Regions from separate parts of the Paenibacillus sp. J22R56 genome, predicted to be linked through region 2. Evidence: riboswitches for the same ligand, from Rfam matches in the RefSeq annotation. Region 2 holds a riboswitch; each other region holds the start of a gene.

Region 1 (7,301 bases), on a different contig from region 2:
ATTGATTGTTGCTATCAAAAATATCACGTCCTCTGTAGATTTCAGCTTGATTGCGACAACTATAGCATAACCAGGAGGTTCAAAATACCGCAAAAATCAGTCACTTTTTCATGCTAGATTTACATCGCCTCAAGTTAGATCATGGAATAAAAAAGCCGCGCAGCAGCGCGGTTTTCATGAGAGTACATTATGTACGAAAGTAATTCTCAACATATTCAAAGTTTTCCTGTAACGTTTTACTGCCATCCACTTTTAATACATTTAAGTTTAAATCAGATGCTTCTTTTTCTACAAATTCAGCAAACAAGGCATCCCGAGACATCCAGTTGTTAAAAGCCACAGTAGGGTTCTCAGTGCTTTGTAATACCCCTTGTATCCATCCCCTTCTGGAATATTGCTCTCTTTGGAAGTCCTCAGTTGGAATGATCCATATAGCTTTATGATGTTCTTTTAAATAGGGTGCTAGAAGAGAAGGTATTATTTGATTGCCTTCAACAACAACGGATGTGTCTGTTCTCTTCGCAAGATCCTTGATAACAAATGAAAAGTCTTCTACAAAAGATTGTTTATATACTCTTAGCTGCTCTTGGACTTCCCTTGTATAAAAAGCTTCATTAGGGTTCATCGTAGACACTTTGTGCATGGCTGGATGCTCATTCATTGAGACATCCTTCAAGTGTCTATCAAAATGTTCATCACAAGAATAAAGCTCCAACCCATGCTTCTCTGCAAACATCCTGGCTAATGTACTTTTTCCCGCACAAGCGGAGCCACCTATCCAATAAATCATTTTATCTCTTAGCAATCATTCACACCTCTTTTGAGACATTGTAACTACATTACTTTATCCTATCCGATCTTCGTACTCTTCCCCTTGAGTCTCCCATTTAATAATGATCATGATTCCTTTTTTTTTAATGGTAGTTAACGTTGTATAACCCTTCTCTGCTTCCATCAAACCATATTCTATAGTAAAATCTTTCGTTTCTCTCTTTTGAATTTGATCAATAATAATCCCGTATTGTTCTTCGTGCTCTTCCTGGTAGCTGCCAGCGGTCATTAATTTTTCTTTGTAGGAAGGGTCATATACGCTTATGACTTGTGTTCCCAATTCTGTTCCTTGTGCAAATGTGATTCTCTTCACTTCATCAAGGTCTTTCAAGTCACCTATATACTGGTAAGTGATATTAAAATACCTTTTCCCATCGCGCTTAATTTCATCGTTTAGAATTGTGGCTTTCCATTGACCACCTTCGGAGTTGAAGATGATACCACCACTGTTACTATTATCTTCTTCTTTTAAACAAGCCAGTAGTAATAGAAATGTAATAATAATAAAGACGTATAGTATCTTATTCAAGAACTCCCCTCCAGTGTTAAAGAAAATTATAGCGTAATTACCTTCATTCTGATTCTATCAGATCTCCAAATAAATCCTGTGACACATTCATGTAACTTAGCTGCTTCATTCCCTTTAGGAAATCTGGCTTCTTCTTGATCAAGCTCATTCCAATGTCCAAGACTTGCAGGTTCTCCAGCTTCGCTAGTTCAAGCGGCAGCTCATGGATCGACGTGTATTGAATCGTAAGCTGTTCCAGTTGTTCCAGCTGACCAATCTCCGGTGGAATGTGGTTTATGCCGATCTCTTCCTTAGGCTTCGCCTGATAGCCGGGAGTCGGCCGATCCGAGCTTGCACATTGGATGGAAAGCTGTCTCAGGTTCTTCAGCCTGGCTATAGAAGCGGGAATACTCTCCAAATCAGCAGTCAGGATTTTCAAACGTTCAAGTTTGTTTAACTCGAACAATTCTTCAGGTAGACGATAAAGATCCTGTTCAAAAATCTCCAGTTCACGAAGCTCTGTAAGCTCCCGGATTCTCTCAGGCAGCTCTGTTAGTCTATATCCACTGATATACAGCTTATCAGTCTGATGCTTAATGGCATCATCCAGCAGTCGATTTAGATCCTTGTGAGCCTCTATTTTCAAAAAGAGCCCTGTTATTCGATTCATCAAATCAATTGCTTCTTGCTCCGTTACATCTAAACCATACATATCTTCATGCACAACCGAATAGAGGTAATCTCCCCCGCCATCTTTCAAGAAACACAAGTCTTCCGGCAGGTTAGGATAAATCCAATCCGAAAGACGGTTTGCTAATTGCTTGAGCAGGTTCCCGCTTCCTTCACAGCATCTATAGATATAATAAGTTCCCGCAGAATAAAAGGCATGACTGTTATAACTATTTTTTATTCGTATAACTTCATCCATATTTCCGTTTTGGATAACGATTGTTTTCATCAGATACGGCTCCAACGCTTCTAATACCTTTATGTACCTACACTCGGCCATATCAACAGGCATCTTTTCCCCCAGTACAAAACATTCCGAATTACGTATTGCCAAATCAATGATCTGCTCGTAGGCTTCGCCTCTAGGATCTGTATACATTCTCATCTCATTAGTCACCTTTCCTTACAATCCAATACTTTCCATAAATTCCTTTATGAACATTAGACGTAATGGATTGAAAAAAGTTCAACTTATTCTTCCTTTATTAGCTTCCATAATTTCTGTGAGTAGACTAACCAGAGCTTGTACTCCCTAACCTCTTCCTTAAAGTTATATACTTCGTCCATATCTGTGAAATGGCCGATCGTTGTTATAGGTATTTTCAACTCAGCTCTACTCTTTATTAGTCTTGATAAATCAATGAATAAACCATCATTTGTGTTTTCCAATAGTGCTGATGCAACATCCTGAGGGATATCTTTCATTTTTCTTCCCGTTAACTTGCGGAGTTTCGAAGGAATCACATTGGCTAATAGAATCTCGTAATCTTGTAAATCGGTCACATAAAGCTTGTTAAACCAGCCATCATCATGTGCATGATAGGCAAATCTTATTTTGGGTATCCGAGTAAGCGGCCTGGCAAGGTGACTGAAAAACAATAACTCCGCAATGGCATTGCTGCTTAATTTATCTAAATCCTCTTCTTTCGAGAAGTCCACCCAAACAAAATCTCCATAGCGATAAACGTTATCTTCGATCAGTTCATTAATTTCTTCCTTTGTTACATAATCAAATCTGGAATGCTGATTCCAGTTTTCGTTATGAAAATCATGCTTTAGTAAAATAAGATTCTCCGGTCTATTCGTTACCCCATTCATAAATTCATAGAATTCAATCCCATAAGAATAAAAACAATTCGCCTCACGCTGGTTTTTGCTTATATAGATTAAATCTCTAATTTCCTTTTTCTTCATCCGTTATCTCCTACTTATGAAAGCTTATTTCGAAACTCGAATTGAATATCGTGATTCGATACATCAATAAACTTCACCAACAACGAGATTTTATTTTCCTTATTAATACGTTCCCAGTAGTAGTCTGCTATCTCATTAATAAAATCGAATAATGGCACCTCGAAAGGTTCCCCTTCGAATGGTTTTAACACACCATCCTGCTCGCCGTTGTAGGTGTGAATGCAGTGACCAATACCTCTTTTGAAATTACTGTATGAATAACTTTGTCGTAAGCAAACGGTTGGGTCGTTATCCTGTGTTTTTAGTATCGACAAAGCGTACTGTTTAAGTTCTGTGTTAATCACCGCCGAAATTCTTGGAGTAAAATGAGGGGCATCCGGCTCAAACTCTCTGAGCAGTAATGATTGTTCGAAGGTTCGATTATGATGAAGCCCCTCATAGATCGTATCCGTTTGATCACCATTCGAGACAATATGCATGTTCTCCCAATGACGAATAGGGTAATAAATAATGAGTGATGGATCTTCCATTTGTGCAGGATCAAATGCTTGGTTCTTGACGCTGTTTCCTTCTCGTTCGAAGACACGGTTACGACTGTTCACGCTTCTGCCCATAATCCAATACACCTGTACATAATGCGTTCCAGAAGGAGTCATCCCTGCAATAAGCGTCCTGCCGGGATATGGTTTATCAAATAATTCGGTTTGTGCTGTTTTCACTTCGCTTGCTCCTCTCGGGTAAACATAAAGAGGTAAGGGGATAATCCCCTTACCTCTGCCCAGGCGTACGGCCGTAGCTTATATGCTTCCTCATGGATCCCCATGTTCGCCAGTCACATATAAGTTTTAAATTACTTCACATCATACTAAGTACTTCCAGAAAAATCAATCAATTAGTTATCGGATCAGCCGGTGCGTAACGGTATTTACTCGCTTGTTCGTAGGCATAGGCTAATCGGAAAAGAACAGGCTCACTGTAGGCAGTTCCAACGAATGTGATACCTTGAGGTCCTTTGGTTGTGTATCCACCTGCGGCTATGATGCCTGTTTCCGCGTATCCGCCTGGCACGGTAATGGCAGGATACCCTGCGCGTGCAGACAAATCGAGCCCATCCTCATTGCCCAGAAACAACAGTGCATCCAGCTGATATTCCCGTATCGCATGGTCAATGCCTTGTTCCCTTGAAAACTCGTGGTTAAGTCGCAAACTCTCGAAGTACTCCGGTTCAGACAATGTACCACTTGTCCTATTCGAGAAAATCAGTGTGCCTTGACCATATTTCAACGCGATATCGCTATTTGCTTCATTATAGGCGATGAGTTCATCTAAGGTCCGTACAGATGCGCCGGGTCCAGCGTTAGCCAAATAATCATTTAACCCTTTTTTGAACTCGTATTGCATGACATCCCAGTCCCATTTTGCACTTTCGCAAGGCAATGTTACCGGGTCGATCACGATAGCACCTTGTTCCTTGAACAAAACGATCGCCTGCTCTATTATCTCGGCCCTAGCTTTGTCCAGTCCTTGAAAATAGTGACGCGGAACGCCAATTCGCGCACCTTCCAAACCTTTTGCATCCAAGAAAGGGGTATAATCCTTATATGCTATTCGCCTATTATCTTGCATGGCAGCATCCTGTGGATCAACCTCCGTCATGGCTCCGAGCAAAATTGCAGCGTCCCTTACCGACCTTGTCATTGGACCAGCTGAATCTTGACTTTGCGTAATTGGGATAATACCTGTTCGACTGACAAGCCCAATGGTCGGCTTTATACCAACAATGTTGTTTTGTGAGGATGGGTTAATAATTGAACCAGAGGTCTCAGTTCCGATAGAAGCGGCGCACAAATTCGCGGCAACTGCTGCACCTGAGCCAGAACTTGAGCCACCTACGAACAACTCTCCAGGACCGTAAGGATTCAGTGTCAGGCCGCCTCTGGAGCTATACCCTGCCCACATCATATATGACATATAATTGGCCCATTCCGTCATGTTTGCCTTCCCAAGGAACACTGCTCCCGCAGCTCTTAGTTGTGCGGCTACACCCGAATCTTTCGGAGCGAAATGTTCTGCAAGAGCGACTGAACCTGCACTAGTATGCATGCGGTCACCTGTGTCGATATTGTCTTTAAGCAAGATCGGGATGCCATGTAGTGGTCCACGGGGTCCCTGTCCCTCCCGCTCCGCATCTAGCGCCCTTGCTACCTCGATTGCATCCGGGTTAACTTCTAGAACAGCTTTCAGCACCGGATTTAACTGCTCAATGCGGTCCAAATACCAGCGAACGCAAGATTCCGACGATAACGCACCTGTTTCCATAGCTGCTTGCAAAGAAACGATGTCCACTTCTATTAAATTTACATCTATTGTATTGTCCATTAGACTTACTCTCCTCTTGTAATAACACTTTATTACCATCTTACCATTTATAGCCAGATTGTAGAGAGAAAAAAATAATTATAGCTATGCTAATCTGAGCCTAATAACGAAAAGTCATATGTCATGTGAAAAAAGCGGCCCCACAATGGGACCGCTTCTTCCTTCTATCAACTTATTTAGTTGCTCGTCAACGAATAATCGTCGAAGAAGAATGTACCGCGCATGTCTTTGAAATACGTATAGACGCGGACCTTAGCCGTATTGGCCGGTGCGGTATACGTACCATGCACGTTCTCAAAACCGGAAGTCGTTGTACCGCTGTAAGTTGTAACTGTATTGTCAGCTAATACATTGCCCGATGCATCAAGGAACTGTACCTTGAACTGCAGTGTGCTGCCCGTGTTGGACGTGATATTCACGTACCCGTCAAAGGTATAAGATGTGCCTGCCGTTGCATTCACATCCTGATACCAGCCGAACCAAGGACCAGTATCGCCGTTGATTCGAATAGACGCAGAGCCCGAACGATACGTTGATGTATTACGGGATACGTAATAATCCTGTTCGTATGTCCATGAGGCTGGGCGATTGCTGCCATTGTCCGTCTCGAAGCCGGCGTTTGTCAGCAGGTTGCTGCCTCCCGAAGCAGCATCAGTTGTAACGTTAAGTGTAGTACTTGCTGCAGAAACGTTTCCTGCTGCGTCCTTCGCTTTGACTGTAAAGCTGTACGCTGTGTTTGCCGTTAGGCCTGTTACTTGGTAGGATGTTGCACCTGTTGTGGATCCAGCCAGCGTCGTACCTCTATAGATGTCATAGCCGGTTACACCTACATTGTCTGTTGATGCTGTCCACGATAGATTAACCGTTGTTGTAGATTTAGATGGCGCAGTTAAGCCCGTTGGAGCTGTTGGAGCTGTTGTGTCAGCTGCGGCAGTTGTTGTTACGTTCAGTGCACTGCTCGCCGCCGATACATTACCTGCAGCATCCTTCGCTTTGACAGTAAAGCTGTAAGCTGTGTTAGCCGTAAGGCCTGTTGCTTGGTAAGTTGTTGCTCCTGTCGTGGAACCAATAAGCGTCGAACCTTGATAGATATCATAGCCAGTTACACCTACATTGTCTGTTGATGCTGTCCATGACAAGTTAACGGTTGTTGTGGTTTTTGATGGTGATGTCAATCCCGTTGGCGCTGTTGGAGCTGTTGTATCCGCCGCCGCATTTGTTGTAACGTTCAGCGTGCTGCTGGCTGCAGAGGTATTGCCTGCAGCATCCTTTGCTTTAACCGTAAAGCTATAAGCTGTTGCAGCTGTCAGACCTGTTGCTTGGTAAGTTGTTGCTCCTGTCGTGGAACCAATAAGCGTCGAACCTTGATAGATATCATAGCCAGTTACACCTACATTGTCTGTTGATGCTGTCCATGACAAGTTAACGGTTGTTGCGGTTTTTGACGGTGAAGTTAAGCCTGTTGGAACCGTTGGTGCTGTCGTATCGGCTGTACCTCCACTTCCGTCCGTCACCGAGAAGTCATCGAAGTACAGGGAGCCTTTGAGATCCTTCATGTAAACATACACACGAGCTTTTGCCGTATTTGCAGGCGCTGTACGCGATCCATTTACATTGGCAAAGCCAGTATTTGTACCCGTATGTGTATACAGCAGGTTAT
Region 2 (7,301 bases):
GAATTGTTCATTCGGGATCAGACCCGTAGGCATACCAGCGAAGTCAAGCTCGCCAGTTTGGTACATGCTCAGCTCAGTATTCGAATCGTTAACTTCAGAGAAGACAACTTTCGTAAGCTTCACATCGTCTTTTGCATAGTAGTTGTCGTCTTTCACGAGTGTAATGGAGTTGTTCTTTTTCCACTCGCTCATTTTGAACGAACCGTTAGTGATCATAGTCGAAACATCAGTTGCCCATGCTTCGTTATCTTTCGCCGATTGGTGAACCGGGAAGAAGACTGTGAAGGACATCAGGCCCAGGAAGTAAGGAGTTGGCGAGTTCAGCTCAACTTGCAGCGTGTGCTCGTCAATTGCTTTTACTGCTACATCGTCAGCCGTTACACCGTCAGCGCCAGTGTTGTAAGCTTCAGCGTTTTTGATGTAGTACAACTGGTATGCATATGCAGATGCTGCTGGTTTCAGGTTTGGATCAAGGGCGCGTTTCCACGCGTACTCGAAGTCGCCTGCTGTTACAGCGTCACCGTTGCTCCATTTCGCATCATCGCGAATGGTAAAGGTATACGTTTTGCCGTCATCGGAAATTTTCCATTCCTTAGCCACGCCAGGAACAACGTCACCCTTCTCGTCTTTACGAGTAAGTCCTTCGTACAAACCGTTTACAACAGTTGCAGATACTTGGTCTTGAACTTGTGCCGGGTCAAGAGATGGCGGTTCAGTTGCAAGGTTCATGCGGAATACAGGTGCTTCGCTGCTTCCGGACTCTTCCTTAGGTGTACAGCCGACAGCTACGAGAGCCAGTGCCAGCAACACGGAGATCAATGTAAAGCCATGCTTCTTCTTCAACATAAATTTTCCTCCCCTGATGTAAACCCTGTCTTTTTATATTGTAATAATTTGACATTACATAATTAAACAATTTGAAAATTCATGCGTTTAACTGAAAAAATATCAGTGAACGTTTGTTCATTCCGTCCTGTTTACATATGTTCACGCCGAATTAGCACAATATTAATGTTAATTTAATATACCGTAGATAAATATACAATATTTATTTATGTTTTGTCACTCCCCAGAAATTACATTTCGTAAATTGTCGAATATTGACGATTCATGTAGAAGCTTAATACCTGCCTCCTATAGGATGCTGCAATCGCAAAGGGTTAATTCACCATAAAAAAAAGACTGCCCTTCAGGTCAAGGATGACCTGAAGGGCAGTCTTTGAAGAAACAAATAAAATTAGTATTTCATGTTCGGGTAAAGCGGGTATTGAGCTGTCAAATCACGAACCATGCCAGTCGCTTTCGCCAGTACGGCTTCGTCATTAGGATTTTTCAGCGTCATCGCGATCACTTCGCCAATGACTTTCATTGCTTTCTCATCCATGCCGCGGGAAGTTGCAGCTGGAGTACCAAGACGGATACCGCTTGTAATGAACGGGCTTGTTGGATCAAATGGAATTGCGTTCTTGTTCGCTGTAATACCGATCGAATCAAGCACATGCTCAGCAGCTTTACCTGTGATGTTAAGGCTGCGAGTATCAACCAGCATCAAGTGGTTGTCAGTACCGCCGGATACGATGTTGATGCCTTCGGAGATCAGCGTCTCGGACAATACTTTTGCGTTATTAATAACTTGTTGTGCATATTCTTTCCATGACGGTTGAAGAACTTCGCCGAATGCAACAGCTTTAGCTGCAATAACATGCATCAATGGGCCGCCTTGCGAACCAGGGAATACCGCTTTATCGATTGCTGCTGCCCAAGGTTGACGACACAGAATCATACCGCCGCGAGGACCACGAAGCGTTTTGTGTGTTGTTGTTGTTACAAAGTGTGCGTGAGGCACTGGGCTTGGGTGCAGACCAGCTGCCACAAGACCTGCGATATGTGCCATATCAACCATGAACAATGCGCCTACGTCTTCAGCGATTTTGCCCATTTTTTCGAAGTCGATTGTACGAGGGTATGCACTCGCGCCAGCTACGATCAGGCGAGGACGGTGTTTGAATGCCGCTTTACGCACTTCCTCATAGTTGATTGTGAAAGTTTCTTCGTCTACGCCATAAGCTACAAAGTTGTACAAAAGACCAGATGCATTAACCGGGCTGCCGTGCGTCAAGTGACCGCCGTGTGCCAGGTTCATACCAAGTACCGTATCGCCAGGCTTCAGAACAGCAAGGTATACCGCCATGTTTGCTTGTGCACCGGAGTGTGGTTGTACGTTCGCATGCTCAGCACCGAAAATTTCTTTTGCACGATCACGTGCGATATCTTCCACAATGTCAACATGCTCGCAGCCGCCGTAGAAGCGTTTGCCTGGGTAGCCTTCTGCATATTTATTCGTCAATACCGAACCCAATGCTTCGATAACCGCTTCGCTAACGATGTTCTCGGATGCGATCAGCTCGATGTTATCGCGTTGGCGTTGCAGTTCAAGGCCCATTGCCTTTAATACTTCAGGATCTTGGTTACGTAAGTTTTCCATTGTCATTGTGAAAAGCCTCCCAAATTAAAATTAATCACATGATCCCGACGTCTGCTCTGACGCCAGGCCGCTCTCTTCCAAAGTGTACACTGCACGGGTTCCGCCAATGAGCTTAGGCCTTGTAAAAGCCATCGTCACATGAGCTGCACCAATCGACCTGATCGAAGGTCTAACTGGCACGGCAACCCGGCGGAGATGCATGCCGATGAAGGTATCACCGATATCGATACCGGCATGTGCTTCCACCGTTTCAACCAGACAAGCTTCCGGCAAGTGCCGGTAAGCATACGCCGCCATCGAACCGCCTGCTTTCGGAACAGGTACCGCTGCAACCTCGTCCAGACCAAATTTGTCTGCAGCCTCACGAGGGAGAACAAGTGCCCGATTCAAATGCTCACAGCATTGAAAAACAGGATAAAATCCAATCTCGCTCCGTACCGCTTCAACTCCCGCATAAATCTGTGCGGCCGTCTCCAGCGTTCCGGATGTGCCGATACGGTGGCCCAGCACTTCACTTGTACTGGTGCCGATAACAAGCAGTTGTCCGGCTTTCAGCCCTCCGGCTGAAACAAGTTCTCGAACAATCGTCTCCACATCACTTGCAATTGAAGCTAATTCCTCGTGATTGCTCATGCTGCACCGCTCCTTCTATATCGTATCGATCTTAAGGATGCACAGTATATTGCTGTTCGATTTGCTTCACTTTCTGAACACGTCCTGCATGACGCTCACCATTCGAAAATGGCGTTTCCAGCCAGATGCGGACAATTTCCTGTGCTAAGCCCGGGCCGATAATGCGTTCGCCCATAGCAAGTACATTCGTATCATTATGCTCGCGAGTTGCCTGCGCCGAGAACATGTCATGCACCAAAGCGCATCGAATACCCGGCACTTTATTAGCCGCAATCGACATGCCAATGCCTGTACCGCAAATAAGAATGCCGCGGTCAGCCTGACCACTTGCTACTTTATCTGCTACCGGCAGTGCATAATCGGGATAATCAACAGATTGATTGCAGTCACAGCCCAAATCTTCAATCTCATGTCCTTGCGATAAAAGGAACGGAACGATTTCATCTTTCAACCGGTAACCCGCATGATCTGCACCAATTGCAATTTTCAACGTAAACCCTCCTGTTATTTTGCAGCGTCGTTAGCAAAATAAGTATCTGTTTGTCGAATCATACGGACTTATTATACCTAAATTCCGTAGAAAAGACGAAAAAAAGAGCATGACATGCTCAATAGCATGCTGCTCTTTGCCCAGGCGACCGGCCGTATGTTCCGATGCTCCACCGTGGTTACCCACTTCCGTCGCCAGTTACATCGGAAACCGTCTTTGTTACCTCCATGATAGCCGATTCATCGTTAGAAATCAATCGCTTAAATGGCTAAATTCAGCCTAATTTCAGCATGGAATTTCATCCCTTTTTGAGCATCCTCAGCAAGGTTTTCAAACTCACTTCAATCTCTGAAGCACAGCTTTCATACATGCTAAGTGTACCGCCAAAAGGATCGGCAATATCAAAGCTTGGAATGCGGCGTTCAAGCTCAAGGAGTCGTGTCCGCTCTGCAGTCGACAGCTGCTGGCCCAGCACCTGCTTCATATGCATCTCAGTAAATAGACGCTCTAACTCCTCAATATCCGCCTGTACATCCGTATCTTGATTGACGTATTCCTTAAGCGTATAGGCTTTATCCACCGCCTCAGGAAACCAATTAATTAGATTTCGTTTATGCCCCGATGTCATGGTCAGAATCAAGTCTGCCCAAGCAACAAGTTCACCGCTAAGCGCCCGTGAAGAACCTTGAGGTTCAACGGCTTTGCCTCGCAGCGTTGTAGCCGCATGAGCCGAGATCGGCAGCCCGTCTATTGTTGACACCCCCGCTGAACGAACCTCAAGCGGAACGCCCTGCTGCTTTGCCATCGCTCTCAGCATAGCTTCTGCCATCGGGGATCGGCATGTATTGCCGGTACAAACAAACAAGATGCGTGTCATGCTGCATTCCCCTTTCTGCGTCGCTAATCTGTCTTATTTTTAAAGTATAAATAACAGTCCAAATATTAATAAAATCGCCCCGCCAAGCGCTTCACCATACCCACCGAGGTTTTGGCTCACCCTGCGCCCAAGCAGGAGGCCACCCACGGACATTAATCCGCCGAAAAAACCAAATAGCAGTACAGTCAGCACGATATCTGCTGCAAACATACCAAGTGTTACGCCAACAGAAAAGGAATCGATACTAACGCTAAACGCGAATAAAAACGTTCCAATCGAGGAACGGTAGTCGATCGAATGAACAGCCTCTCCCCTAAGCGCACTGTAAATCATATGCCCGCCCAAAAGCAGCAGCAACACTCCTGCCGCCATTGTAGCCACGTCGCCAAGCAGACCACTGACGAAATGCCCGGCGTACATCCCTGCCAGCGGCATAATGACATGGAACAGTGCAATGATCGCACTTAGCCGCAGCACATCACGAAGACGAATCCCTTTAAGTCCAATTCCAATCCCTAACGAAAATGCATCCATGCCTAGCGCAACCGCCATTATGAGCAGTGTCGCGAATTGTCCAGCATGTAAAGTTGCATCTGTCACGCTATCGCCCCCATGTCCACATCCATTCTTAACCAAGATATGCGGACAAGGGGACAAACATACTACTCTAAACCTGAACGATTTGATGCCCGGCAGCTTTCGCCAGACGGTTCATAAGAGCAAGTCCAATCCCTTCCTCTGAGCAGCCTTCCGCCCAAATACGCTGCACACCTTCGGCATCAAATCGGCGAAGTGCTGCATAAAGCCGGTGCGCTGCCTGTTCCAAATGATGCTCACTTCCGTAGGTTAACACGAGATCGGCATCAAAGGCGGCTATTCTTTCATCGAAAGTAAGGACACCTGTCTTGAGTTTTGTTGCTCTTGTTCCATTCACTTGCTCCTGAATGTAACGTACTGCTTCGGCTCGATCACCCTGAACGATCACGAGATCACCCTGCGGAGCATAATGCGTATATTTCATACCTGGCGACCGCGGCGCTTCGGTCACTTCGGAAGTGGTGGGAGCCAGCGCATCGATGCGGGCCTCTGGTGCCGCATTCTGCAATTGTTCTGCGGTGATGCCTCCTGGACGAAGGATACGAATCGTATTCGAATCCGGCAGCTCAATTACCGTTGATTCCAGTCCAACGCCAGTTGCTCCGCCGTCTACAACTCCGCTTATTTTACCGCCAAGATCCTCCAGTACATGCTCTGCAAGTGTAGGACTTGGGCGGCCTGAACGGTTGGCACTTGGTGCGGCCACCGGACAGCCAGACTGCTGTATGAGCGCAAGAGCTGCCGGATGATCCGGCATTCGTACACCAACAGTGGAAAGCCCTGCTGTTACTAGAGGTGACACCGCTTCAGGATGCACCGGCAGCACGAGCGTCAGAGGCCCGGGCCACAGCTGCTTCATCAGTCTTCCGGCAAGTTCTGGATAAGGGAGTACCAGTTCATCTAGCTGCCGTTCGTCGGCAATATGCACGATAAGCGGGTTATCCGAAGGGCGCCCCTTTGCTTTGAAGATGGCCTCTACCGCCTTCGTATTACGCGCATCGGCCCCAAGGCCGTATACCGTTTCCGTCGGAAAAGCAACCAATTCACCTGCGCGCAGAAGGGCCGCTGCTTCCTCTAATTGCTCGGCCAGCATCTCCGGATTACTCCCGTCCATTACCTGCCAAACTTTTGTAGTCGTCATCTCTATCCTTCAATCCCTGCTATTAAAGTTCATCTACTGCCCCCATTATAGCATATGCCTTCTAAATTGCAGAGCAGCAGCCCTCCATCAGCGCTTGCATGCATGAGTGGAGGGCCGCCATTTTGCGAATTATGAGAACAGGCTTTTCAGCCAATGAATGAACTGTTGAATCATTTCCCACAGGAAGAACTTTGCTTCAGGTGCTTCGCCTTGGCCTTGGTCATCCTTTGCTTGCTGCGCGGAAACTTCGGCTTTGCTGTCAGCTGCTTTTTCAACTTTCCCATTGTTGTCTTGCTTTTGATCGGCTGAAGCGGTTTTAACAGTCTCTGCTTTCGCAGCGTCAGCATCCGGATCAGCGGCTGCAGCTTCACCTGTTGCTGCGTCGATGAAGCAAAGCGGCGGGAACAATACACACCACCAGTTTTGGCCTTGGCCTTCGCCAAGTGTAATCAGAAGAGCTTCATAGTCGCCTGCAGGGTATACTTCATTGCTGTACATTTTGGTAGGGAACGGAACCATGCCGAGCTCTGCATGATACGAGTAATCAAACCCGCGGCTTGTCAGCACTTCAGCAACAATCTCCTCAATTTCCCCCATATGATCATGCACCGTTTGGCGCGCTTGTTCAATTGTTTGTGGACCTGTCACCCAGCTGTCCATCGCTTTAACAACAGCATCACGAACAACACGTTTCACCGCTTGATCAGCAGGTGCGTCCGAATTAGCGAGAATACGAAGACGAATGGATTCTTGCGGAATAAGGGTATCTACCACTGCAGCATCTGTACGTTGCTGCTCCCAGCTCATTACCAGAACAAATAATACAATAATCAACAAACCATAAGATTTACGGAAATAAAATAGGGAATTAGTGCGGTTCATATGACACAAGCTCCTCTCGATGGCACCCGTCAGTGCCTCAGCTTGCGTTCCGGAACGTATCTATCCGTCATTATGTCCGGGATCTCCACTCTATAAACCTAGCAGCGAAAATGAAAATGATAGAGTTTGTTTTCATGAATGGGAGGGGCGGGAATGCACGGGGGATGCGGGCCAGTTAAGGTCCCTGAGGGGCCTT
Region 3 (7,301 bases), on a different contig from region 2:
AGCTGCAGTATATTGATTCATATGACAAAATTGACGCAGCTGTCGCTAGGATTGCAGCTGTTCGGGAAGCATGCGGTTCCTCGATCGGAATTGGCATCGATTTCCACGGACGTGTACATAAGCCAATGGCCAAGATTCTTGCCAAGGAGCTGGAGCCGTTCCGTCCGATGTTCATCGAAGAACCAGTTCTATCCGAGAACAACGAAGCCTTGAAGGAGCTTGCTAAGCATACCTCGATTCCTATTGCTACCGGTGAAAGAATGTTCTCGCGCTGGGATTTCAAGCAGCTTCTTAGCGATGGGGCAGTCGATATTATTCAGCCTGACTTATCACATGCTGGCGGCATTACCGAGTGTAAGAAAATAGCGTCAATGGCAGAAGCTTACGATGTTGCGCTAGCACCTCATTGTCCATTAGGCCCGATTGCCCTTGCAGCCTGCCTGCAGGTTGATGCGACAGCACATAATGCGTTCATTCAAGAGCAAAGCCTCGGTATTCATTACAATGAAACCAGTGATCTACTGGATTATATAACTGATTCATCTGTATTCGACTATAAAGACGGTCATGTTGCAATCCCTCAGGGTCCAGGTTTAGGGATTGAAATTAACGAAGAGTATGTGAGAAAAATGGCTGCTGTCGGACATAACTGGAGAAACCCCGTTTGGCGTCACAAAGACGGCAGTATTGCGGAATGGTAATTGAATAGCAGATGGAAATGGAGGAGGCCCCAAACTTATGTTTGGGGCCTCTTCTTTGCATGTGAAATAGGGAGTTAATAAATCTTCTTCAACAGCTCTACGACTTCATCAATCGTTAGGCCAAAAGATTTGTAGTAGGAAGCATCACTAACCATCTGCTTTAAGACCGTTTCGTTACGTATTTGCAATATCTCATCGGGTGAGAATTCAGCTACAAAACAGCCTTTCCCCGTGATGGTATTGATTAAGCCACATCTTTCGAGTTCTTCCCAAGCTTTCTTTACGGTAATAATACTTACTCTGAGCTCTTGGGCGGCTTGTCGAATGGGGGGGAGACAATAGCCGCTTTCTAACTCGCCTTTTAGAATTTGAGCACTGATTTGTTCGAAAAGCTGCTGATAGATCGGTTTATCAGACGAATTCGAAATAGCTACATTCATTATATCTCCACTTTCGGGAATCGTTTAATCGCAATTCGATAAGCTATTAAGGTGAAAGCAACAAATATGGCTATTCCAACAATCAGGATGGATGACTGAAGTGCCATATTGTCCAGACCATCACCGTAAAAAACATCGTGCAAAAATGGACTCTGGATCCCTAACCATTGTGCAACTCCGGCAAATAGCATAGCGGCTGTAACTGCCACATATGTCGCCTCACCATATTTATAAGCTGTTTTATAATACTTGGATATAAAGATAATGTTGAAGATCGCAAGCATAACAAAACATAATCCCCAAAACCCCATATGTGGTGCAAAGAAATAGTAGGTTATATGGGAGTATAATTGGTTACTAATTATACCAAAGATCATTGCAATGATGATATGCAATAATTCAAGAATGACGATAACGGACACCTTGGCTTTTACAATGTCAGTTTTGGTAACAGGCAGCATGGAGGTAAACATCAAATCGTTCTGCGTTCGAAACCCGCCAAACATATTTGGAATCGTGATCCAGCAAAAATACAGAAGGACTAAAAAATAGATCCAACCGGGAATGAACATTAAAGCGCCTGTCAAAAAAGGCATGATAATATACATAGGAAGTACGCCTAATTTAAACTCTTTCATCAATAAATTATACATACATATCCTCCTTTTTCGCGAAATAAATCATAATTTCCTCGAGACTTGGCAGGGCGGTATTCATTTCGGAAGAAGGATCAAAGTCTTTGGAGTGAATTAAGCCTGTAAAGCCAAAGGAATTTTGCTTGTAGGAAATCAAATGGTCTTTCACTTGATCCAGCTGACTTTCTTTCCCGTTTACCAGGCGATAGGATTCAATAAATTCATTTTTCTCCGCACTTTTTACAATCTGGCCATTTGCGATAAAGGTAATATAATCCGCGCATTTCTCCAAGTCAGACGTAATGTGAGTAGAGAATAGAATGCTGACCTCACCATCAACAACGAGCTCTTGGAAAATCTCCAACAATTGATCTCTTGCGACCGGATCAAGTCCACTTGTTGGTTCATCAAGGACGAGAAGCTTAGCACCATGAGATAAGGCTAGGGCTAAGTTGTACTTCACTTTCATACCTGTCGACAATTCAGCAATTTTTTTATTCTCATCTAATTTGAATCTTCTCAGGTAGTTGTAGTAGGTTTCATCATTCCAGTTCTTATAGAACTTCTTAATCACATCGGTCAATGTTTTAATTTTGCTGCGAGTATAAAAATTGATATCGCCAAATGCGTATCCGATTTCTTGTTTTAGTTCGATTTCATGTTCGGCAATATTCTTGCCCAATATTAGAACCTCTCCGCTATCGATATGAAGCATATTTAAGATCGATTTGATTGTCGTTGTTTTACCTGCGCCATTGGCACCGATAAAACCCATGATAAAACCCTGTTCCAGTTGGAACGAAACATTTTTTAGCTGGAAATTTGGATAAGCTTTATTTAAATTTTGAATGTCTAATGCCAGCATAACGTACCTCCTCAATTAATTGTGTATGTTGTGTATGCACAATATATCACATGGGGTTTTTGTGGTCAATGCCTCAAACCAAATATTTACAATAAAATGGAAACTTTATTAACTTCAAGTACGTCTAACTGATTAAATACAGATTGAATAGAAAATTGTATACGATGAGGCTTAAAAAATGATGTTACGAAATGACATCGTTTCATACTAGGGGGTTAGAAAACTTGAATAAAAAAGTGAAGGGGCAGCCTGTCGAGGAAAAAACAGCCGCTACGGTAACTTCATTTAATGATGTGACCGATCACTATCAGAAAATAATGGGTGTTCCTGCCCAAAGAACAGATTTAAACAGTATGCCTAAGGTTCTGCGTTGGTTTGCGTATTTCTTCTATGCAGTCTTAATCCTTGGTGCACTGTTATTCCTCATATCTTGGTTGATGCAATAATGAAAGGAGCAACGATGAAACACTTCATTATAACAGGGACTTCTAGAGGAATTGGGGAAGCCATCGCTTATCAACTGCAATCATCAGGTCATTTTCTACATTGTGTCTCTCGAGAGAGGAATACAACTCTAATAAGCAACAGCGAGAATATGGCTTATTATGAGTTCGATCTAGGGCAAACGGATGCGATTGAAACCTTAATGGAGAGGATATTCAGTCAAATTGATCTGTCCCAAGTAGAAGGGCTTTATCTCATAAATAACGCTTCTATGATCGCGCCAGTGGCCCCAATAGATGCAGCAGATATCAGTGAAATAACACGTAATATACAGGTGAATCTGATCGCCCCAATCCTTCTAACATCCTTTTTTATTAAACATACAAGGGAACTGTCCGTAGAGAAGAGGGTTCTTAATATCTCTTCTGCATCTGCAAAAAATCTTCATCCAGGGATGAGTTTGTACTCTGCGGCTAAGGCTGGATTAGATGTTTTCACCCAATGTGTAGCACTTGAACAAAATAACTCAAATGCTCCAGTTAAGATTGTGTCCATCTGGCCAGGTATGATTGACACCAGCTTGCAAAGTGAAGCTAGAAGCATGGATCGAGCTATGCTCCCGACAGTAGAGTTGTTTAAGCAGGTCATGGAATCAGGAATGCTAACTACACCTGAGGAAACGGCGAAACAGATCATTGCATTTTTGTTTAAAGAAGATATAGAGCATGGAGAAGTTGTCGACATCTACGATTATTCAAAATGACATAAGAATTACAGCTAGCTATTGAACTACGGAATAGTTTCTGGCAAAATGAAATCAAACGTTCAGTATGTGTAACTGGCGAGACGTGGAGTACCACGGTGGAGCACATACTTCATATGGCCGTTCGCCTGGGCAGAGGTAAGGAGATTTCTCCTTGCCTCTTTCTGTTTTTCTATAACAAGTGGAGAGGATGACAGCTAATGAAATCAAGTCCATTATTGCTTGACGGAAACCGAGTTGCCACAGATATTAAGAACCAATTAGTAGGCCGTGTATCCAAGCTCAATGAGAGAGATATCGTCCCATGTCTGGCAACGATTCTTGTTGGAGAAGATCCTGCCTCAGCAACGTATGTCCGAATGAAAGGTAATGCATGCTCACGGGTCGGTATCCGATCTATTCGGATCGAACTTCCTGAAGAAACAACTACTGAACAATTGATACAAGCGATTATGCAGTTAAATGATGATCAATCCGTTCATGGTTTACTTTTGCAGCATCCGGTCCCACATCACATCGACGAGCGAGCTTCCTTTGAAGCTATTTCCATAGATAAAGATGTAGACGGAGTGACGATGCAAGGCTTTGCTCAAAATGCGTTTGGCATCGCGGCATTCCCTTCCTGTACACCAGCAGCAATTATGGAAATCCTGGCGTACTACGAGCTGCCTGTGGCTGGCAAGCATGCCGTCGTAATCGGCCGAAGCCCGATTTTAGGAAAACCAGTCTCAGCTATGCTGTTGAACAAAGATGCGACAGTAACAACATGCCATTCCAAAACGAACAATTTGGAACAACATGTCCGAACTGCTGATATTGTTGTCGCCGCCGTAGGTAAGCCTAAATTTGTTCAAGGCGATTGGATTAAGCCCGGTGCTGTCGTACTGGATGCCGGTTATAATCCAGGCAATGTGGGGGATGTTGACTTTGAGGCATGCACTCCTCATGTATCTGCTATCACTCCAGTTCCTGCTGGAGTAGGGCCAGTGACTATTGCGATGTTGTTGAAGCATACTGTTGAGGCTGCGGAAAGAAGCAAACGGTAATAAACTCCAATAGGGCTATACCTTTAGTCATTAAAATGACGATGGTATAGCTCTTTTTTTTCGAATATCACCTGGACGGAGCAGCGATAAGACCCTCGCAGGGTCTTATGATCACTAAATTCACATAACTACTACTACGTAAGACCCTCGTGGGGTCTTATTGGACCTTCGAGATTATTAGTTTCGCATAATGAGCACAGTATAAGACCCCAGCAGGATCTTACGCCCTTTAGAACTTATTCAATTGTCATTTCATTCTATTTAGTAATTAAATAATATGGTAGAATTTCCTAATAAACGATTGTCTTGAAAGGAGCTTACTAACAATGCGGCTAACAATGGGTATGATCATCATTTTACTCGTCATATCTGGGTGTACTAATGAAAGTAATCAAATAGTGACTAACAATAAACCGGGAACTTCTGATGAGAACAAAGTGACTGAAGACACTACTAAAGCGAAAGAAAACAAAATAACGTTAACCCCTGTTGATTTATTTGCAGGAGATGCTGCGATTTTCAAGCCATTCCTTGGTTCGATGTCAGTGGCTTTCAAATTGTCTTATGAAGGAAGCCAGCCAAACGTATGGTTGGATCTGGACGTTTGGGAGAATGGAAAGAAGGCAGCGACGAAGGGTTCAATTGGTCAACTATTTTACAGTTCAGAGGAAAATCCGAGCAGTGGTGAAGTCGAAGTTATTATGTCGGTTGATACAGTTCCAATCGAGGGGAATGATGAAATAAGACTAATTAAAGTGAATGTTGTTCATGATAAAGGAAATTCAAGTCTTGCAACAACAACGATTCCTTGGAATAGCAAGCTGACTATGCAGGGACTGCTTCAGCATAATGAGAAGACGTCGTTTGCAGCCGATGAACCTGTGTATGCCTTTGGTGTGCAGGCTTCGAGCGGTAACAACATGTCCACAGCAGAGCTTACTTCCGAATCATTAAGAAGACGGAATGGGCACTTGTATTTACTTTGCGTTATCAAAACGATTGATGGCTCTTATCGATTTCTCCCCATAATGCCAGGTTTGGTTGGGTGTTAAGATAAGAGAAAAGGTAAAGGGAGTGATTGTTGGTGACGAATGTTGTTGCGCATCTTGAAAAGCTGATCAAGGCAATACCAGATAAGCTAAAAGCATGGCCTGAAGAAAGGATGGTAACCCCACATGCCATTGGAAAATGGTCAAACCTTCAAATTCTTGGTCATCTCTGTGATTCGGCTATAAATAATCTGACAAGAATGATTCAAGCTCAGTACACTTCAGAGCCCTTGGCCATAACCCCGTACAACCAAGATAAATGGGTAGAAGCTCAGCGGTATGCGGATGCATCTGTAGATGAGATCATCACCTTTTGGGCAAGTTTAAATAGTGCTCTGTTACGAGTCATTACGGCAATGTCAGAGGATCTGATTAGAGCTAAACAAATAAGGCTTACAAGTGGAGAACAGCATACTTTGGAATGGCTCATTAACGATTATTTGGAGCATATGAAGCATCACCTTCATCAAATCTCCCCCGAGCTATTGGAAGACTAGAAAAACAATATAGAGTAATGAAGCTGTAGGCCATTCGCCGCAGCTTTTTTAATTTCCGACAGTTAATCTGACATGCAATTTCAGTTAATGTGCATCATGCACAAATGAATCTCTTCTTTTTAGTGACTACTCTATATTTAATGTCAGTAATATTGACGTAGAACTAACAATGACCTATATTTTCTCTAAGCTTTTCGAAAGATAGGGTTCGGCAAATAGGGGAGGGTCTCGTATGAAGAAGCTCATGATGGTTGTTGCGGCAGCTCTGCTTGTCTTCACTGCTGCATGCTCAAAGGAAACAACGAACACCAATTCAGCAGAAACGGGAGCAGCAGAATCGAAAAAGCCGCGCGTTGCATTCGTCTACCTAGGTGTACCAGGTGATGGGGGCTGGACTTACGAGCATGATCAAGGACGTAAGATGATGGAAAAAGAGCTTGGCATTACCGCAACTACAGTGGAGAATGTTCCTGAAGGAGCAGACGCTGAACGCGTATTTGAAGAACTTGCCGAGAATAATGATATTATTTTTGGCACTAGCTTTGGTTATATGGATGCCATGTATGCTGTGGCACAGAAGCATCCCGATGTGAAGTTCCTTCACGCGAGTGGATATAAGACTTTGGATAATCTCGGCACTTATCTGGGCAAGGAATATGAAAGTGCTTATCTCGTTGGCATGGCAGCAGGCAAAATGACGAAAAACAATCATCTGGGCTATGTTGGTGCTTATCCGATTCCAGAAGTTATCTATACGATTAACGCATTTACTCTAGGTGTACAAAGTGTTAATCCAGAAGCGAAGGTAGATGTAGTATGGAGCAATACATGGTTTGACCCAACGGCTGAACGTCAAGCAGC
Region 4 (7,301 bases), on a different contig from region 2:
CTTCTACTGTTAGTGCTGGAGTTTCCGCTGCAGCAATATTCTGCAGAAGCTGTTCACGGGAGCTAGCTCCCGGAATCGCCACCGCAATAGCCGGATGGCTAAGCGAGTAGCGGATGGCAAGCTGGGAGAGACTTCTCTCTGTGCTCGTCAACTGCTGCAGCTGCTCACGGAGATGAAGCAGCTCGTCCAGCTCATAATCCGGCACAGCTTTGGACGGCTGTCTATTCGCCGCTAGAGCACCACTCGCAACTGGCCCTCGCGCAATAACACTAATCCCTTTCTCCTCCAAGAGCGGAAGAATCGTCTCTTCTGCACGTCGGTCTACGATACTATAAGGATTCATCACGCTGACCATAGAGGAGCGAGCAGCATATTCCCGAATCACATTTGGACGAATCGACGATATGCCATATTCCCGAATAATGCCCTCCTGTTTTAACTGCTCGAACGCTTCGATCGTCTCCTCGATCGGATCCTCAATCGTTCCACCATGAAGCTGGTACAGATCAATATAGTCTGTGCCTAGTCTGCGAAGGCTTTCTTTTACGGCTGATAAAATATATTGTTTCGACGGATCCCATGTCCATCCTTCTTGACCAGGAATTCTCCGGTTGCCAACCTTCGTCGCGAGCACAACCTGATCACGCCGTCCACGGATCGCTTTGCCTACCAGCTCTTCATTAAGCCCGCTGTCATACAAATCTGAAGTATCCAGCAGGTTAACCCCACGCTCCAATGCTTCATGGATAAGGGCAGTGGCCTTCTGTTCATCGGTTCCAAGCGACATGCAGCCCAGACCAATTTCTCCAACGAGCAGCTTTGAGCTGCCTAACTGATTTTGTTTCATTCGGATCTCACTCCTTTATTGTGTAGCTGCAAACGCCAAGGCTTGCAGCCTTCAAGACTATACTTGCAGCTTAAGATTGTTTACTTTCTTCTTGATCTTCCAGCAGCCATATCCTAACAAGGCAAACAGTCCAAGATAGAGGATCATCAGCGGAATACCTATCGTCCAGAGCCCCTCTGTAAAGAAAGTATTCAGATTAACCATGTTCAAAATCATGATAAAGAGATTGACGAACAACATAGCGCTTATAACTCCCAGCAGCCTTTTATAGAGCATAATTAAAGATTCACGGTCTGTATATAGCTGAGGCTCTTCACCCGGCTGCCACTCCCTTCGGAAGTAATGCCAGGTCAATCCGAATGAACTGACATATTCCCAGCCTGCATCTTGATACAGATCAAGATACTCCTGAAATTTCCCGTTTTCCCGAGACTGTCCGGTCTGATAATCCATCCTATACGTATACCGAACCGATTCATCACGAACGAATGAGCTGCTTATGAGTCCGCCTTTTTTAAAATGTAATCCTTGGCTCGACAACTCATTCATCCATTGCTCTCCCTTCTCATAATTCCAGGCCATAATCAGCCGATGACGCTTTACCAGCTTTTCACTCAACTGCCTCACCCCTTCTTCGTAATCAGAGCCTGACGCCCTACGTCCAGAAGCTCTTCCAGCCTTGCGACTTCCGCAGACACAACCTGCCTGCCATTCTCCGTAATGGCATACATCTTACGCCGGGTATCCGTTCCCTCAGGTACAGGATAAAGTTCAATCAACCCTTTATTGAGCAAGGTATTGAGCGCTGTGTATAAAGTGCCGGCACCAATCTTGACCCGTCCGTTACTCATTTTCTCGGTATCCTGCATAATCCCATATCCATGCGAAGGCTCCGTATATAGAACAATTAAGATATAATAAAAAGCTTCCGTCAGCGGCAGCATCTCTTTCACATCGTTCAGTCTTTTCCTCTCCCCTCTAATATATCGACATACGATACATCTTATGGCTATATATTACATCTCGATATATCGAGTGTCAATGTAGTTTTGGTATTTTTTTCTTTTTGCATGTAAAAAAGGACATGTTGGAATTTCCAACATGCCCTTTGATTTGGACTTTTACTGAATGGGAATATAGACCGTCATACTAATTTTCTCCGGAGTGGAATTCATCACATCCGTTACCTCAAAGTCTGGTCCTTCTCCACGCTCATAATTGCTGTTAGGCAGCCAGGTGCCATAAATGTACTTCCATGTATTTTGCCCAAGCTCAGGCATACTGCTGTTTCGAACCAGCAGGAAGCTCGATGCAAGCAAAGCCCTCTTCCACTTCTGCAAATGCTGTGACCTCCTCGCCAATAAGGAAGGAAAAAACACCATCCTCATGGAAGGAGTGGGAAATACCATAGGCAAAGGCCGGCCGGGCTTTGTTTGGGATACGCATAAAATATTCATTGCTGCCAAAATGCCCGTAAAATCCCGGAATCTCCTCAAAATACAATTCGTTATTTAAATTCGTTGTGTAGTTATACCCGATAATACGAATGGCAGGAAGCTCTACTATGTCCGGTTTGTACATATTCAGCCCTCCTCGAATATTGGCTGTTAGAGCAATGAAGTCGATTGGATGCTGGGAAACAAGTGGTTGCTGCCGTTTACGATACTTAGCTGGTGTTACGCCAAAAAAACTACTGAAAGCACGAGTGAATGCCTCCTGTGAGCCGTATTGATAAGACACTGCGATGTCTAGTACTTTTTTCTTGGTAACCAGAAGCTCCGCAGCAGCGACGCTTAACCTTCTCTTCCGAATGTATTTTTGAACTGTAAATCCAGAAATGGCGTGAAAGAGCCTTTGAAAATGATAGACCGAAAACCCCGCTTCCATGGCAATAGCCTCTAAGCTAAGCGGCTCCTGCAACTGCTCTTCCATAAACATGATGACTTGTTGGACTCTCGTATAATGTTCCATTGGAATTCAGTTACCCAGCTCCTTCGTTTACATTTGCAGTTATCTTATCATTGAAGTGGCTTGCTATATTTGATCAGGAATGCTTTCCTGGCATCCAATCATATTCCATCAGCCTCGCTGTCTTTAAGGCCCGCTCCTCGCCATGAAGCTTGCCAATTACATACAAGGACATATCTATACCGGCTGATACACCCGCAGACATAATGATCTTGCCGTTATCTACATACTTCACGTTATCCAGAATCTCTGCCGATGCAGGTACAACCTCTCTTAATTCCTCGATAGCTAGATGATAGGTGGTGAGCTTCATCCCTTCCAATACGACAGCTTTAGCAAGTAGTAAGGCCCCCGTACATACGGACAATATAATCTCAGCTTCATCTGCGCAATCGTGGATCCATTCTGTCAGTACTCTGTTGTTCATTTCTTGCCGAACACCACGGCCGCCGGGGATGAGGATAATATCGGGTTTCGGGCAGTCATGAATGGTATACGCAGGGTTCACGCTGAGATTACCTAATGCTGTGATCGGATGGTTATGCTCGGCTACCGTGTAAACATGGAAATCCTGTCCGTAATTACTGCCCGTAATAAACACTTCGTACGGTCCCGTAAAATCCAATATCTCTACATTGTCATAGATCAGAATCGCTACATTCCTCTTCTTCTGCACCTGTTCCATCCCCTCATCCTCCTAAAAATAAATTAAATTAAAAAGAGTATTTGTCCCACGGGAACAAACTCTTCCCAGTGAACAAATACTCTGCCCAGGCGTACGGCTGATGACATATGTGCTCCCTCGTGGTTATCCACGTTTACGCCAGTCGCACATACCAGTTATTTACTTATTATACTATTCCGAACATCGGCCGGAAGCAAGAGTGGATTTGAAACAATTAACGGCAGTATATCGTCTATAAAACTGGAATGTTTTGTAAGTCTAGTATTCATTGAAGGAAGTGTAGCCATGAAGCTAAAAAGATGGCATAAAATAATCGCTGGGCTGCTGCTGTTACTCCTTATTGCCGGGGTACTAGAATACAAGGGGATCATCTGGCATAACAGCTTGTTCGCAGCCAAATATGATGTGAGAGGAATCGATGTCTCCCACTATCAGGGGGAAATAGATTGGAAGAAGGTCGCTGACAGTGGAAAGTGGCAATTTGTTTATATCAAAGCTACCGAAGGAAAAGATATGACTGACAGCCATTTCAGGTCTAATTGGGAGCAGGCCAAGAGCAATGGCATGCTCATTGGTGCTTATCATTTTTTCACCACTCAAAGTACCGGTGCTCAGCAAGCTGCACATTTTATTGATGAGGTTCCTAATGAGGCTGCCAACCTCCCCCCAGTCATCGATATTGAGATTAGTCTGGATAAAGATGCTCCACTCATCCAAAGTGAGCTAACCACCCTAGCAGATCAACTAGAGCAGCATTACAAGCAGAAGCCCATTCTGTATGTCACCTACGATACTTTTAACAGCTACATTGCAGGAAGCTTCGAGGATTACGAAATCTGGATCAGAGATATTGTGAAGCATCCGTCCCTGAAGGACGACCGGGCTTGGACCTTCTGGCAATTTAATAATCGCGGAAGAATCTCCGGTATCGATGCCTATGTGGATATTAACGTATTCCATGGGGATGAAACAGCTTTTGCTGCGAAGTTCAAGAAATAAGATACGATAAGACCCTCACAGGGTCTTATCGTATCTTATTTCAGGCAGTAATCACCCAATAAGACCCTTAGAGGGTCTTATTACATCTCCGAGTGCTCACGAAAGCATAGTTGTCTCCCCCATATTTAGCAAATAAGACCCTCACAGGGTCTTATCGTTACTAATTTTAGGCAGTAATCACCCAATAAGACCCTCAGAGGGTCTTATTGGACCGCAGCCAGTCTTACAGTCGTCCAAAAGGCTGCTGTTAAACTAGTCAGAGGACAATGCTTCCTCAATAGCCAGTTCCAAATCGGTCGGCTGTGTCGTTGGCTCAAATCGGCCGACCACTTGTCCCTCTCGGTTAATGAGAAACTTGGAGAAGTTCCACTTTACGCCATCGCCGTCATATAAGTCCGGATGATTCTGCTGGAGAAAATCTTTCATCCACATCTCAGCAGCATTATCCGGATCATATCCTTGGAAAGGTGCCTGCTCCGTAAGATATTGAAAAAGTGGATGGACATTTTGTCCACGGAGCTCTACCTTTTCAAATAACGAGAAGGTTACTCCAACATTGCGCCGGCAATGCTCCTCTACTTCCGTATTGCTGCCGGGCTCTTTGTCATTGAACTGATTGCACGGGAAGCCCAGTATCTCTAAGCCATGCATCCAATATTTTTCATACAGCTGCTGAAGACCATCGAACTGCTTGGCATATCCGCATTGGCTTGCTGTATTAACGATTAGAAGAACCCTGCCACTGAAAGCAGACAGATGAATAGGCTCTCCAGTAATCTCATTAACTTGAAAGTCATAGATGGACTTGTTCATCTTATTCCTCTCCCTTGTTTTATATTTAATCCATCATATAACCCAGAATCCTATTTGAATAATATATAAAAACAATAATCTTAATAGGCATTTCCAATAATGTATTTACTGGAAAAAGGACTTAAAATAGGTCCATTTTCTCCAGCAGCCCTGCGGCCTCTTTCAGGATCATTCGATCACGCATTAGCATAAAAAAATTGCCATAATCATCAGCGTTGCTGTTGTTAGCAGTCTTATCCATAACTTCAATTGCCTATCCGATTGTCAGCCATTGAACGGACATTCCGAGCTGCTCTTCAGCATCCGTTAGGGCCGTTTGTTCTGTGCTTCAAAAAAGCTTCCTCTGGTGACTCACCTTCCTCTATGCCGCCACCTGGAAGTTTATAAAGATCCAATTCAGCCATATACATCATGGCAACCTTTCCATTGTGATTAACGAGCACCCCTCGCGAAGCGTATCGAGATACTGTACCGATATACGCTGGGGCTCCTCCCAAAATATCACTGTCGGTTAATCTGCTATTTAACGTCATCATTAATCCCCTTTACCTGTGCCATTACCAGAGGAGCGCCGGCACCTGGTTTGGGCAGGATATTCCCTTCGCTTTTATAGGTATCAAATCTCTTCACTAAATTCAAATAAGCCTCTTCCCGGTCATTGCCAAACCCACTCATCCAATGCCAACCCTTGATACTTGCTTCCCAAGGTAATATCGCTGCATTTAATCCCTTTAATAATTCCGTGTCTACATGTTGCTTTCTGTATTCAATGGAATAGTCATTCAATGACCAGTTTTTCTCACGGGCACGTCTCTTCCTAAGTAGAAACTGAATTCCTATCACTATCGCTGTAAAGCTAAGAGGAAGTAGGAGGTTTTCAATCACCTTTTTTAAACTAAAATCCATAATAAACAAATATAAACCGTAACCACCAACTATCAGAAATAATTCAGTTAATAACCACTTCATCATCTTACTTAATTTTTTGAGCCTCTTAAAATTTAATAAGGTAAGATAAATGGCCACTAAAAGGATCGTTATGATCATGAGCATTCAAGAAACTCCTCTCTGCTACGAACCCATTAACATCTCGTCCAACTGCTCATGATGCTTCGCAATCCAGATCATCTCCTCAGCAAAACGTGCCGGAATCCGATGATGATTATCCATCTCCGCGGTAATCCACCATTTGCTTTCCAAATACCAGAGTAACCGAATGATATCCGCTAAATGATTAATCTCAAAACCTGCAGTCTCTTGATAACCTTGCAGAAAAGCTTTGGTCTTACCCAAATCCAGCCGCCCTTCCAGGAATGCCCCGGATAGAATGGCACGGGCTATGTCAAAGTCCAGATAGTCAAAGTTCAGCCGATCAAAATCAAGGACAGCCGATACGGTTTCCTCACGGAATAACAGATTATCCATCCATAAATCCCGATGTGCCCAGCCTTGCCGGCAGGCTTGCTGAAGCGCAGGCAGATCCAACGATTGAGTCATTTTTTTCTGCAGCTCCATAATCGGAACAACGTGGGGTTTATTCATCTGAACAGCTTGCTCAATCACATCATCCCAATGCGCAAGTCTTGCCTCCACTGCATGCGGCATGAAATCCGGTTCACTCTTGCCTGGCAGTGTACCATCATTGAGGTGATGATGAAGCTGGCCAATAATTCGCCCCAGACTATACATATGAGAACGATTCGCCATACCTGGCGCAATCCCACTGCCATCGCAATATTGCATCAGAATATAACGTTCGCCGGATTCATCGGTATGTAGAATTTCTCCCTCCCATTCAAGAAGCATAGGCGAAGGAAACATCAGCTGTGACAGCCTGTGCTGCTGAGTCAGAGCTATACGTAAAGTGTCCACACTCTTAAATCGGTTGGTGTGATACTTCTTCAGCACATATTTTCCTTTACTCGTATGCAGAATCCACTTTTTATTTAACCATCCTAATTTAATCGGCTCAGCCGCATGAATCTGAAA

The links. A riboswitch is a leader RNA that binds a small molecule or an ion and turns the genes downstream of it on or off. The one in region 2 is predicted to bind ZMP and ZTP.
Region 1: linked by a shared signal. The riboswitch ahead of AC0YNT_RS15870 (IMP cyclohydrolase) and the one ahead of rpiB (ribose 5-phosphate isomerase B) in region 2 are both predicted to bind ZMP and ZTP.
Region 3: linked by a shared signal. The riboswitch ahead of AC0YNT_RS16190 (bifunctional 5,10-methylenetetrahydrofolate dehydrogenase/5,10-methenyltetrahydrofolate cyclohydrolase) and the one ahead of rpiB (ribose 5-phosphate isomerase B) in region 2 are both predicted to bind ZMP and ZTP.
Region 4: linked by a shared signal. The riboswitch ahead of AC0YNT_RS24680 (DJ-1/PfpI family protein) and the one ahead of rpiB (ribose 5-phosphate isomerase B) in region 2 are both predicted to bind ZMP and ZTP.

Annotation. Positions count from the first base shown of each region.
Region 1 covers NZ_JBWDNV010000006.1:172,707-180,007, forward strand. Annotated here, with positions in the region: gene AC0YNT_RS15845 (glycoside hydrolase family 2 TIM barrel-domain containing protein) at 1-18, opposite strand, end outside; gene AC0YNT_RS15850 (hypothetical protein) at 188-805, opposite strand; gene AC0YNT_RS15855 (hypothetical protein) at 845-1,360, opposite strand; gene AC0YNT_RS15860 (leucine-rich repeat domain-containing protein) at 1,404-2,453, opposite strand; gene AC0YNT_RS15865 (peptide ABC transporter permease) at 2,540-3,262, opposite strand; gene AC0YNT_RS15870 (IMP cyclohydrolase) at 3,277-3,981, opposite strand; ZMP/ZTP riboswitch at 4,032-4,108, opposite strand; gene AC0YNT_RS15875 (amidase family protein) at 4,151-5,641, opposite strand; partial or broken gene AC0YNT_RS15880 (fibronectin type III domain-containing protein) at 6,277-7,137, opposite strand.
Region 2 covers NZ_JBWDNV010000003.1:487,146-494,446, reverse strand. Annotated here, with positions in the region: gene AC0YNT_RS10185 (peptide ABC transporter substrate-binding protein) at 1-846, opposite strand, end outside; gene AC0YNT_RS10180 (serine hydroxymethyltransferase) at 1,238-2,485, opposite strand; gene AC0YNT_RS10175 (TIGR01440 family protein) at 2,516-3,118, opposite strand; gene rpiB (ribose 5-phosphate isomerase B) at 3,150-3,608, opposite strand; ZMP/ZTP riboswitch at 3,740-3,820, opposite strand; gene AC0YNT_RS10165 (low molecular weight protein arginine phosphatase) at 3,907-4,485, opposite strand; gene AC0YNT_RS10160 (manganese efflux pump MntP) at 4,525-5,037, opposite strand; gene AC0YNT_RS10155 (L-threonylcarbamoyladenylate synthase) at 5,153-6,223, opposite strand; gene spoIIR (stage II sporulation protein R) at 6,353-7,105, opposite strand.
Region 3 covers NZ_JBWDNV010000006.1:248,971-256,271, reverse strand. Annotated here, with positions in the region: gene dgoD (galactonate dehydratase) at 1-701, shown strand, start outside; gene AC0YNT_RS16215 (GntR family transcriptional regulator) at 776-1,141, opposite strand; gene AC0YNT_RS16210 (ABC-2 transporter permease) at 1,141-1,794, opposite strand; gene AC0YNT_RS16205 (ABC transporter ATP-binding protein) at 1,787-2,641, opposite strand; gene AC0YNT_RS16200 (hypothetical protein) at 2,866-3,087, shown strand; gene AC0YNT_RS16195 ((S)-benzoin forming benzil reductase) at 3,087-3,848, shown strand; ZMP/ZTP riboswitch at 3,910-3,989, shown strand; gene AC0YNT_RS16190 (bifunctional 5,10-methylenetetrahydrofolate dehydrogenase/5,10-methenyltetrahydrofolate cyclohydrolase) at 4,049-4,894, shown strand; gene AC0YNT_RS16185 (hypothetical protein) at 5,221-5,946, shown strand; gene AC0YNT_RS16180 (DinB family protein) at 5,979-6,440, shown strand; gene AC0YNT_RS16175 (BMP family ABC transporter substrate-binding protein) at 6,673-7,301, shown strand, end outside.
Region 4 covers NZ_JBWDNV010000011.1:3,218-10,518, reverse strand. Annotated here, with positions in the region: gene AC0YNT_RS24700 (aldo/keto reductase) at 1-847, opposite strand, end outside; gene AC0YNT_RS24695 (DUF2812 domain-containing protein) at 905-1,465, opposite strand; gene AC0YNT_RS24690 (PadR family transcriptional regulator) at 1,471-1,791, opposite strand; partial or broken gene AC0YNT_RS24685 (effector binding domain-containing protein) at 1,969-2,818, opposite strand; gene AC0YNT_RS24680 (DJ-1/PfpI family protein) at 2,892-3,500, opposite strand; ZMP/ZTP riboswitch at 3,577-3,656, opposite strand; gene AC0YNT_RS24675 (glycoside hydrolase family 25 protein) at 3,786-4,499, shown strand; gene AC0YNT_RS24670 (glutathione peroxidase) at 4,752-5,312, opposite strand; gene AC0YNT_RS24665 (hypothetical protein) at 5,832-6,365, opposite strand; gene AC0YNT_RS24660 (phosphotransferase) at 6,384-7,301, opposite strand, start outside.